One region of the Pseudoalteromonas sp. SR41-7 genome, then DNA from elsewhere that is predicted to be linked to it. Evidence: predicted binding sites of a transcription regulator. Region 1 holds the regulator's gene; the other holds the start of a gene.
What was found. Region 1 encodes ArgR, which controls arginine synthesis, uptake and breakdown. Its sites were predicted from a motif close to ANTGAATANNTATTCANT; they were not measured.
Positions count from the first base shown of each region.

Region 1 (7,518 bases):
CTATTACCAAATCCTTAATTACACTTCCTAGTGTATCCTTGTTTTAACCAATCCCTTGTGTTGCCTTAAAGGCCTGTCCATTTATTCCTTCAACATCCTGTTGAACAACTTAGCCTTGTTATTATCCTTTTCGCATCTTCCTGACGCTGTCCTTTTTACAACATTGCGTTGTGATACTCATCCTGAGCCTGTCCTAAAGTCCGTGTTGTCCTGATAACCTAATCATTGGTTGGTTGAGTAAGCAGTCCATTTCCTTTTACTCAATAAGCGTCATTGCTTGGTTGATGCGTAAATTATAGTGCAATAGAGCAACTAAAATAGAGATAAAACTACATTCAATTAGTGTTTTTGCAATAGTAATAAAAATAAATTTCATATAATTCATGTGCTTAACTGTTTTTGGGTTGTTTTTTATCTTGTTTTTTACTCATTAGCTGTCACATCCGTAAGACATCTCTTACACCGTATTTCCTTTTTGGGCGTTATTTACATATTTACATTTATTTAAAGTGTGCACTTTTAGAATGAGCACGGTAGAATTCGTTGATAATAATAGTTATTTAGGTGGAATAATGAAGAAAGTATTTGCACTTGTTTTAGGGGTAGTTGCATCGGCACCAGTCTTTGCAAACGATGTTGTTAACATCTACTCTTTTCGTCAACCGTTTTTAATTCAGCCAATTTTAGAAGATTTTACAAAGCAAACAGGCATAAAAACCAATGTTGTTTTTGCTAAAAAAGGGCTAATTGAGCGTGTTAAACGCGAAGGCAAGCACAGTAAAGCTGATTTAGTATTAACCTCTAACTTTAGCGCGCTTATTCAATTAGAAGATTTAAAATTAACACAAACTATAAAAAGTGACAGTGTAAATAATAATGTTCCAGCCGCATTTCGTGACGGTGATGGCCAATGGGTTGCGCTTACTAAGCGAGTGCGTAATGTATATTCATCAAAAGAGCGAGTTGGTGAGTTACCTAAGCTCACTTATGAAGATTTAGCAGACTCTAAATACAAAGGACAAATTTGTACGCGCTCTGGCAAACATCCATATAATTTAGGTTTAGTAGCTTCTATGATTGCACACCATGGTGAAGCGCAAACTAAAGAGTGGCTTGAAGGTGTTAAGGCTAATTTAGCACGCAAGCCTCAAGGTAACGATCGTGCTCAAGTTAAAGCTGTTAAAGAAGGTTTATGTAACTTAGCATTAGGTAATAGTTACTACCTTGGCAAAATGCTAGAAGATAAAGAACAAAAAGGCTGGGCTGAGGCCGTAAATATTAACTTTCCAAATCAAGTTAATCGTGGCTCACACATAAATGTATCGGGTGCGGTTATTACCAAATACGCTAAAAACCCTGAAAATGCATTAAAGCTCATAGAGTATATGACCGACAGCAAAGCACAAAACATGTATGCCTCATTAAATATGGAGTATCCAGTTAAGTCGGGTGTTGAATTATCAACTTTGGTTGCCTCTTGGGGTAGCTTTAAAGAAGACAGCTTGCCACTTGATGAGATTAGTAAATATCGTCCGTTAGCACTTAAGCTAATTGATGAGGTGAAGTTCGATCTTTAATGACTAATAAATTTAAGCTGTCTAAATGGCAGCTCTTTGCGTGGTCGACAGGCTTAATTCTATCGGCTCCGTTGTTTTTTCTTCTTTTTGAATCTCTACAAGGTAGCTCTGAGGTGTTTTCTCACCTGTGGGATACCGTGCTTTGGGATTACATAAACAATACCGTATTGCTTGTTTTAGGTGTTTGCGTCCTTAGCTGCGCCATAGCTTTGCCACTTGGGTGGCTAACGGCTTACTGTAGTTTTCCGGGTAAAAAACAGTTTGAATGGGCTCTTATGCTGCCCCTTGCTATGCCCACCTATATTATTGCCTATGTATACACTGATTTATTAGATTATGCGGGCCCTGTACAAATAGCACTGAGAGAATGGTTTGGCTGGCAATCGCCTAGCGACTATTGGTTTTTTGATATACGTACATTACCCGGCGCCATCGTTATGATTGCCTTGGTGCTTTACCCGTATTTATTTTTAATTTTTAAAACGGCCCTTCGCGAGCAGTCATTCAAATTAGTACAAGCTAGCCAGTTAATGGGGCTATCTCCTTGGCAAAGCTTTTTTAAAGTTAGTTTAGTGCTCTCTCGTGGGGCAATTGTGGCGGCTCTTGCACTTATTAGTATGGAAACCATGGCCGACTTTGCAACAGTGAGTTATTTTGCCGTAAGTACATTAACAACCGCCGTATACGATACGTGGTTTGGTTATTACTCACTTACAGCGGCCGCTAAAATATCGGGTGTGATGTTACTGCTGTTATTTTTAGCATTAATGGCAGAGCGTTTTAGTCGTCGTAATCAAGCGGTATTTGAGCGCCAATCAAGTGTAAATAGCGAATCGCTCTATGTATTAAAAGGAAAGTCTGCTTGGCTCGCAACGGCATTTTGTAGCTTTATTTTACTTATCGCTTTTGTAATTCCTATTGCAGTACTTATAAATTACGCCATTACCTACTTTGATAAAGCATGGAATGTTGAGTTTTTTAGTTACGCTTGGCAAAGTTTAAAGGTGGCGGGAGTTGTAAGTGTTATAACCATTACATTGAGTGTTTTTGTGGTTTTTTATCAGCGTGTTGCAAAGCAAGCGTATCCGCTTATTCCTGGGCGTTTAGCAAGCACAGGTTATGCGTTGCCAGGAACTGTTCTCGCTATTGCGGTTTTATTACCTCTTACATTATTAGAGAGCACTATTAACACAGCGCTCGAGAAGTATAACTTAGACATTGGCTTACTGCTTACAGGTAGCATTCTTACTATTATTATTGCTTATATTGTTAGGTTTTACGCCATTGCACACGGAGCAATTGAGTCGAGTTTTTTACGTATTAGTCCATCACTTGATATGGCAAGCCAATCAATGGGTAAAAGCCAAGGGCAAACGCTGCGTTTAGTGCACCTACCTTTACTGCGAAGAGGATTGCTCACTGCTGCCTTATTGGTATTTATTGAGTGTATGAAAGAGTTGCCAGCTGCGCTATTGCTCAGACCGTTTAATTTTGAAAGCTTAGCTACTCATGTATTTCAGTATGTGAGTGATGAGCAATTAGAGCTTGCTTCAATATCGGCTTTATTTATTGTTATTGTTGGGTTTATTCCTTTGTATTTTATTAATCGTTCTATGGAGCAGCGTAGTTAAATGAGTAGTTTAATTTTACAAGGCGTGAGCTATCACTATAACGGCACAAAGGTTATTCACGATTTAGATTTAACGGTGGGTAAAGATGAAATTGTTTGTCTACTTGGAGCGAGTGGGTGTGGCAAAACGACCACGTTAAAAGCGATTGCAGGTTTAATTGAAGCTAAGCAAGGGTCTATTTTTATAGACGGTAAATTAGTGAGTGATGAGCAATCTTTTGTCTCACCTGAGCACCGTAACATCGGCATGATGTTTCAAGATTATGCGCTGTTTCCGCATTTAACGGTGGCAAATAATATCGCATTTGGGCTTAGTAAAATGAGCAAAGCTCAAAAGCAGCAACGCGTTGATGAAATGCTTAAGCTTGTACATTTAATTGGCTGTGCTGACAGGTTTCCACACCAGTTATCGGGTGGTCAACAGCAGCGTGTAGCTATTGCTCGTGCATTAGCTTATAAGCCTAGTTTATTGCTACTTGATGAGCCCTTTTCAAATATCGACACACAAGTACGCTTTGAATTAATTGCTGATATACGTCGAATTATTAAGGCAACTCAAGTATCTGCTGTATTTGTTACACATTCAAAAGAAGAGGCATTTGCCTTTTCAGATACACTGGCCATTATGCATCGCGGTAAAATTGAGCAACAAGGCACGCCTGAGCAGCTTTTTGCAGCTCCATGTTCAAAGGAGGTTGCAGAGTTTCTGGGTCAGGGCATATACTTAAGCGCAGAAGTGTTAACCGCAACTGAATATAAAACACCATTTGGTTTAGTCGAATCTTATGTTGAGAGTAAGCATAATGTAAGTGCAGGGCTTATATATGTGCGCCCTCATCAAATAGAATTAGTGGCAGATAACCAAAGTGACAAATTCAGCAAGCGAGCTACAATCATAAGTCGTCGCTTTGTTGGTTCGGCGTATGTTTATTCGCTTGTTATTGATGAACAAGAAATTGAAGTTGCTGCACAATATGGCCAGTCATTTGAAAATAATGATCAGGTTATAATAAAAATAAAACCTCACACGGTGAATTTTTTCGAATCGTAATTAATTTGTTATTCGCTGTGTTTTTATCTGTAAAACTAAGGAATAACAATGGCGCAAGCGCAATCAGGGATTTGTGCTGAAGCAAACTTACACGGTTTGCACTTATTTTTTAATGTGTTTGATGGTCAAGACGAATCACTTCGCGCAAAGTTAAAACAAGTAAGCGCTATAGAAGAAGAGTTTAGCGATCAATTTTCAGAATCAATGCTCTCTTGTATGGTTGCTATTGGTGCGCAATACTGGCCGCATATCCTCCCTGAATACATTCCAAGCGAATTACAGAGCTTTCCCAATATAACCCATAGCGATCACCAAATGAGCGTACAACCGTGCGATTTATTTGTGCAAATTCGCTCTGACCGTGAAGATGTTAACCATTTATTTGCGCTGCAAATTTTAAAATTATTTGCCCCCGATGTTGAGCTGGTGGAGCAAATTCGTAATTTTCGTTTTTTAGATGGTCGTGATTTTAACGGTTTTATTTATGGTGGCGACACCGCACATGGAAGAAAAAAGCGCGCTACGGCTTTAATCAGCAACCCTGGTAGCTTTGAAGATCAGGGGAGTTATATTCATGTTCAGCGTTATAAACATGATTTAACTATGTGGCAGCATTTATCATTGAGTGAGCAAGAGCAAATAATGGGACGTACGCGTCTTGATAACACGCTAATTACTCCAGCGGTCGAAACCAGCCATGCTTCGCGAAGTGAGCTAAAAGACGAAGACGGACAACCGCTACTATTAAATCAAAGCATGCCTTATGGCGACGTGTATGAGCAGGGAATGTTATCAATTACATGCGCTTGTACGGGCACCGCATTTGAAAAAGTACTTAATAGTCGTTTAGGGGAAGGGGATTGCTACGACCACTGGCTTGATTTTACTCAAGCCGATATGGGCTCTGCTTTCTTTGCACCTTCAATAGGGTTTTTAAAACAAATTTAGTTTGCTATTAAACTGTATCAAATAAAATGCGAACACGTTCAAGTGTTACATCTATTTCAGATATTTTAGCAGGAGCGATAAAAATAGTATCGTCGCCTGCAATTGTTCCTAGTACGCCATCTGCTTTACCTAATGAATCTAATAAACGTGCAATAAGCTGAGCAGCACCTGGGCTGGTACGAATGATGATCATCATTTCGTTGTGCATAATGTCGATTACTAATTGGCGTAATGGGCTTTTAGCCGTAGGTACACCCATTTCAGCAGGTAAGCAGTAAACCATTTCTTGTTTGGCATTACGTGTGCGTACAGCGCCAAATTTACTTAACATGCGTGATACTTTACTTTGGCTTATATTGTCAAAACCTTGATCTTTTAACGCATCAACTATTTCGCCTTGAGAGCCAAAATTTTCTTCTTTTAATAGTGATTTAAATGCTTTTACCAGTGCTTCTTGTTTATCTTGTGGTTGCATAGTCTTTATTCGTTTTTGTTATTTATGCCGCAAATTCTACACAAAAATGAATAATTATGCAGCAGTTGTTTAGTTAACTTGCCAGTTTGATGCGTTAAATCACATAAGTTTACGACTATGGTCGAAAATATACTTGAAATAGACAGGATAAATTTGTTTTTAGTCGCTAATTTCATTATCTTAAGAGCCACAAATGTTTCCTACCTCAAATTACGGAGAATTCCAATGAAAGTTGCTGTATTAGGTGCTGCAGGCGGTATCGGCCAAGCGTTGTCTTTATTATTAAAAACAGGCTTACCAGCTGGCTCTGAATTATCACTTTATGATGTTGCACCAGTGGTACCAGGTGTTGCGGTTGACCTTTCTCACATCCCAACAGATGTTAAAGTTGCAGGCTTTGGCGCAGACGATTTAAATAAAGCGCTTGAAGGCTCTGACATCGTTCTTATCCCAGCGGGTATGCCACGTAAACCAGGTATGGATCGTGCTGATTTATTCAATGTAAATGCTGGCATCATCAAAACTTTAGCAGAAGGCATTGTTGCCAGCTGTCCTAAAGCGTTAGTAGGTATTATTACTAACCCAGTAAATGGCACAGTTCCAATTGTTGCTGAAGTATTCAAAAAAGCAGGTACTTACGACGCTAAACGCGTATTCGGTATTACTACGCTTGACGTTATTCGTTCAGAAGCATTTGTTGCTGAACTTAAAGGCGTAGACGTAGCAACTGTAAAAGTACCAGTAATTGGTGGTCACTCAGGCACAACTATTCTGCCTCTACTTTCTCAAGTTGAAGGTGTTTCTTTCACTGATGAAGAAGTTGCTGCACTTACTCCACGTATCCAAAATGCGGGTACTGAAGTTGTAAATGCTAAAGCAGGCGGTGGTTCAGCTACGCTATCTATGGGTGCTGCTGCAGCTCGTTTTTGTATGTCTTTAGTTAAAGGCCTACAAGGTGAAGAAGTTGTAGATTACGCTTACGTTGCTGTTGAAAATGGCGATGCAGAGTACTTTGCACATCCAGTACGTTTAGGTAAAAACGGCGTAGAAGAAATTCTTTCTTACGGCGAACTAAGCGCATTTGAAACAAAAGCAAAAAATGACATGCTTGAAACTCTGAAAAAAGACATCAAAGAAGGTGTTGATTTCATGGCGTAATAGCCAGTTTAAGCAACAAAAAAGCCTGCATTTGCAGGCTTTTTTATTGCTCAGAATTAATGTCACACTGTGTAACTAGTTAAAACTAGTGGTCGCGGTCAACCGCAATACGGGCAAGGCTTATAAGTGCTTGCTTATAGTCAGACTCAGCTAAAAAGTCTAAACAGGCAATGGCTTTTTCGGCCTCAAGCTCTGCTTTTTGCATTGTAAACTCAAGCGCATTAGTTTGTTTTAGTGCAGTTAAAATTTCTTCTAAATGCTCCATACCATTACTGTGCTCTATTGCATCACGAATGAGCTGTGTTTGCTGCTCGCTACCATGTTGCATAGCATAAATAAGCGGAAGGGTTGGTTTGCCTTCAGCTAAATCATCGCCAATGTTTTTACCTAGCTGCTCAGCATCTGCATTGTAATCGAGTACGTCATCTACTAGTTGAAACGCAGTACCTAAATGCATACCGTATAGGTTTAGTGCATCAAGTGTCGCTTGGTCTTGCTCTGTGATAATGGCAGCAAGGCCTGTAGCTGCTTCAAATAATTTAGCCGTTTTAGAGTAAATAACCTGCATATAGCTGGCTTCAGTCGTATCTGGGTCATTGCAGTTCATCAGCTGCAATACTTCACCTTCAGCAATAATGTTTGTTGCATCGGCAAGTACTTGCATAATCTGCATTTTTCC
Region 1 is NZ_JACJEF010000002.1:170,516-178,033, forward strand. It holds gene H5092_RS03490 (Fe(3+) ABC transporter substrate-binding protein) at 573-1,577, shown strand; gene H5092_RS03495 (iron ABC transporter permease) at 1,577-3,208, shown strand; gene H5092_RS03500 (ABC transporter ATP-binding protein) at 3,209-4,258, shown strand; gene H5092_RS03505 (Dyp-type peroxidase) at 4,307-5,206, shown strand; gene argR (transcriptional regulator ArgR) at 5,214-5,681, opposite strand; gene mdh (malate dehydrogenase) at 5,907-6,839, shown strand; gene ispB (octaprenyl diphosphate synthase) at 6,925-7,518, opposite strand, start outside.

Region 2 (4,555 bases), on a different contig from region 1:
ATTGAGAAACTAAAGCCGGATCCATATTTATATTACAGGCAAAAAATAACGGAGACTGAGTTGTGTTTAAATCAAGTAATGGTTCTAGTAACTCAAGCTTAGGCTCTGTTTTAACTCGATAGTTAAATTGCTTTTTGTTGAGGATAACAAAATCAAGTATATGGTGACGAGTGCTTATGAGTTTATCTATTTTATCTAGGCTATCGATGAGTAATAAATGCTTGCTTTCACTAAAGCCCCTTTCAAGCAAATAATGATGACTAAAGTTATCACGCAGTACTGCTATTTTGTATTTTTTAGCATCATTGAGTGTGTTTAACTTTATACCTCTGGATTTTAGACCATAAATGGCAGAGTCAAAGCTTTCCAGTTCGCCTACCCAGTTAAACTTACTTTCTCTATTAGGTAATCGAACAATCGAAAATATACAGGTGTTTTTATCGCGTAGCGCTGCATTGTAGGATATGGCCCAACTATGCGCCAACATAGTGTAGTTTATACCTGTACCTTCTAGCGCTTTATGAACTTTTTCGACAGAGCGGCCAACGAGTTTGTTATCTTCATTAATATACTGAAAGTCCGGAAATACTTCCGTTACTATTGTAATTTCAGCTGCATCAACTTTAATACAGCTAACGAACAATAAAAAGATCAACAATTTCATCTAGCGAGGCCTCAACTAACTCATTATATGTATTTAATAAATATAGCTGAGGCTTTATGAACTGCTAGTTTTTAGTCATGTGATGCACACTTATACGCTGATAGTGCTAGTATTTATAGCTTCTACAGCTTACTTGTTCATTGCACTAATTAAAAAGGCTGAAATTTTAGCGCCTTCTCTAAGTGTCGTTTCTGAGCTTGATTGGCCAACTAAAGAGCTGTCGGTAAATGGCGCTATCTCCATAATATCTGCACCCGTAATAGGAAACTCATCCGCAATGGCTGATAAAATATCAAGCGCATGCTGAGGCGTTAAACCGTGATGCTCTGGCGTACCTGTGGCAGATGCAAACTCTGCATCAAGTGCATCAATATCAAAGCTTACGTATATTTCATCAACGTTATCGGCTTTTAACTGTGCAATAGCGTCGGCAGCAACCGCTGCTGCGCCGCGTTCAATGATTTCATGTGCCCAGTGCTGTTTAACACCAAAAGTATTTTCCCAATGCGCTTTAGGCTTGCCACTTGAGCGAATACCAAATTGTATTAAATGATGCGGCGCCGGTAAAAACTCTAGTATATGTGTACACCACGAGCCAAAACATAAATCAATACCTAAGCGCTCCACAAGTAAATCGGTATGCGCGTCAAAGTGAATAATAGCCGTGCGCTTACCTTGCTCACGTTTTGCTTTTAAGTACGCTTTAGTAAGTGGGTAACTAATTGAGTGATCGCCACCAATACCAAATAATCCTTTATCTTTAAACGTTGCGTAAAAACTGTCGCACACATCTTCAGTGATTGATAACGGGCTTACGTAATAATCGTTATCTTCATCACCATATAAGGCTTTTTGGCAATTAGAAATGGTTGCATCATTTAGGTATTTGTCATGAAGTAAATGTGGGATTACACGTACATCACCTAAATCAAACGAATGACACTGAGGTTGCTGATCAATTAAAGCTGAGCGCACAAACAGTGGCCCCCAGTTTGCTCCGCGTAATATCCCACCGCCACAGTCTGAACTAATACCTAACATAACGGCTTTATGTGGTGAGTTTGGTAATTCGTTTAAAGACTCGCGCCACAAGTTATCAACGTTTTCAGTTTGTCCGTAAAGTTTATTACGCAGTGCGGCTTTGCGCTCTTTTGCAGTATTTACTGTGTATACGCCATCGCCCGGTGCGCACAAACAGTGCTCAACTTTGTTTTTAAATGCTTCAAATTGTGTGCTCATAATAAACTCCTTCGGTTTTTATTCTGTACGTAGCTAATTACTTTTGAGTAGTTATGCAAAATCACTAAAAATGCCTAAACTTCAAATAAATGCCACTTTGCTAAATAAGTCAGTGCTTAATATAAGTAAACACGTTAGTTTTTACGTGTTCACTAAAAACTTAAGTCATTGAATTTATTTGATATTAATTAAAATCTGTAATCATCCATTTAATCGTAGTTACGCGCTTGAGTGATACTTATTATGTCTGCTTGAACATGTCAACAGCGCAACAAGGCTACGTATATAAGTACTTGAGTGAATATTCATAGTTGGTGAATAAATCAAATTAGCCCTTAAAATTATTAAGGCTTTATTGGAAGAGTTAAGACAAAACGGACAATCGTCCTGTACTTGATAAACGTTTCTAGCAATCATGCTAGATTGACAACAAATTATTATAAAAGGCTTAGCTATGGAAAAGGTATTTCACTTAGGACTATGTATTGACGATCTTAAAGGTGCAAAACTTGCGATTGTACCGGGCGATCCAGATCGTGCAGCACGTATTTCACAATTCCTAGACAACCCAACCTGCCTTGCTCAAACTCGCGAGTTTCATGTTTATTTAGGTCAATTAAACGGCCACTCTGTGGTTGTATGTTCTACAGGTATTGGTGGTCCATCTACGTCGATTGCAGTAGAAGAATTAGCACAACTTGGCGTGCGTAAATTTTTACGTATTGGTACAACCGGTGCAATTCAGCCACACATTAACGAAGGCGAAATTTTAATTAGCCAAGCGTCTGTACGCTTAGACGGTGCAAGCCAACATTTTGCACCACTTAGCTACCCTGCTGTATCTGACTTTTATGCAACACAAGCTATGGTACAAGCATGTAAAAACCTAAATATCGATTTTCATATTGGTATTACTGCATCAAGCGATACATTCTACCCAGGGCAAGAGCGTTACGATACGCACTCTGGTTACGTTCCTAAATCACTACAAGGTAGCTGCGAAGAGTGGCAAAAATTGGGCGTGATGAACTACGAAATGGAATCGGCAACATTATTTACTATGTGTGCAGCCCTTGGATTACAAGCAGCATGTGTAGCAGGCGTACTTGTTAATCGTACCCGCCAAGAAATACCAAATGTAGACCACGGTGAAATTGAGCGTAAATCTGTAGCAGTAGTATTAGAAGCAGCTAAAGTATTACTTGATTAATACAGGTTATAGCAGTTAGTGAGTGAGTTATTTAATTCGATAGAATGACTCGCTTTAATAAAGCACAGCTCCGGCTGTGCTTTATTGTAAGCAAGCCACTATTTAAGTGGTGCGCTAATTACTTTAAGTGCTGGTAAATGCGTAAAACTGGCAAGTACAGCTTTTGCCACTTGCGACTGGTTTTCACGACCCGCTGTTTCGAACAATGTTATTCCCTTCACCGTACTTTCGTTAAAGCTAAGCCCAGCTAAAAAAAACTGACTTAGTGCACTTTGTAGTGGCGATAAACTTGGACTGTAAGCTGCATTTTCGGCGTAACTTCCGTAAAAATCACCATCACTAAATGTACTTATTTTTACGGCGCTAAAGTTTTGGCTGTAAGGCACATACGCATTAAGTGCAAAACGCGCAAGGGTTTCATCAAGGCCATCAAAGCTAAAATTACCTTGCTGTGGTTTTGGGTTAAATAAGCTAAATTCGTTACCTAAATCGGTAGGTCCAAATGAATGCGGCAGTAATTCAGCAAGTTTAAATTGCTGATCAGGAAGTAAAATATCAAACTCTTTCGCATCAGCGAGTTCGTTCATAAACTGGCGACAATACCCACAAGGCGCATCGCTAATCGCAATTTTAACTATTTTTTTAGCGCCGTTTAACCATGCGTTATTTATAGCCGATTGCTCTGCATGAACCACTAAACTCAATGCTTGATGATCAAACTCTACATTCGCACCAAAGTAAAAGTTTACCTCACCCTTTTCATCAAGTGCTTTAACAATTGCGCCTACATGAAAATCTGACACTGGCGCAACGGCATACTCAGAAGCTAAAGGTACTAAACCTTGTAGTAATACATCATCAGACACATTGAGTTGCGCGCATAACGCTTTAATATTATTAAAATTTAATATGCCACGTTGTGATTTTAATTGACTACGTAATGACGCTGTTTGCGCTACGCTTAATGTGAAGTGCGAATTTGTAAGTGCTGTATCTTGCTGTACAGTAAAAGTTGCTGAAGCCATAATATTTTTTAATTATTCAATGGCTAAGTAGTTTAAAAGGTTAGGATGTTAAATACCAGCCTATTTAACGCAAAAAAAGGGAGCACATCGCGTGCTCCCTTTTAATACCAATAGGTATACCTAACAAAATAAAGTGTTAGCCGGTATTACGCATACCTGCAGCTATACCTGTCATCGTGATCATTAACGCATTATCAATGTCACCTTCGTTTCGTTTTTCCTCTGAGCGAGCACGGCGTAAAAGCTCAACCTGTAATAGGTTAAGTGGATCGGTGTACGGATTACGTAAACTAATCGACTCCTTAATCCAAGGTTGTTCGGCGAGTAGGCTTTTTTGTGGGCTAAGTGATTGCACCAAGCTAATCGCTTCTTGAAGCTCTTTACGAAGTGTTACACCCAATGGTTTGTACATATCTT
Region 2 is NZ_JACJEF010000005.1:87,023-91,577, forward strand. It holds gene H5092_RS08360 (transporter substrate-binding domain-containing protein) at 1-664, opposite strand, end outside; gene H5092_RS08365 (arginase family protein) at 794-1,903, opposite strand; gene udp (uridine phosphorylase) at 2,358-3,113, shown strand; gene cdd (cytidine deaminase) at 3,212-4,138, opposite strand; gene ppc (phosphoenolpyruvate carboxylase) at 4,275-4,555, opposite strand, start outside.
Region 2: H5092_RS08365 (arginase family protein) is a predicted target of ArgR. The motif match lies at 1,946-1,963, and genes of this name have one in related genera.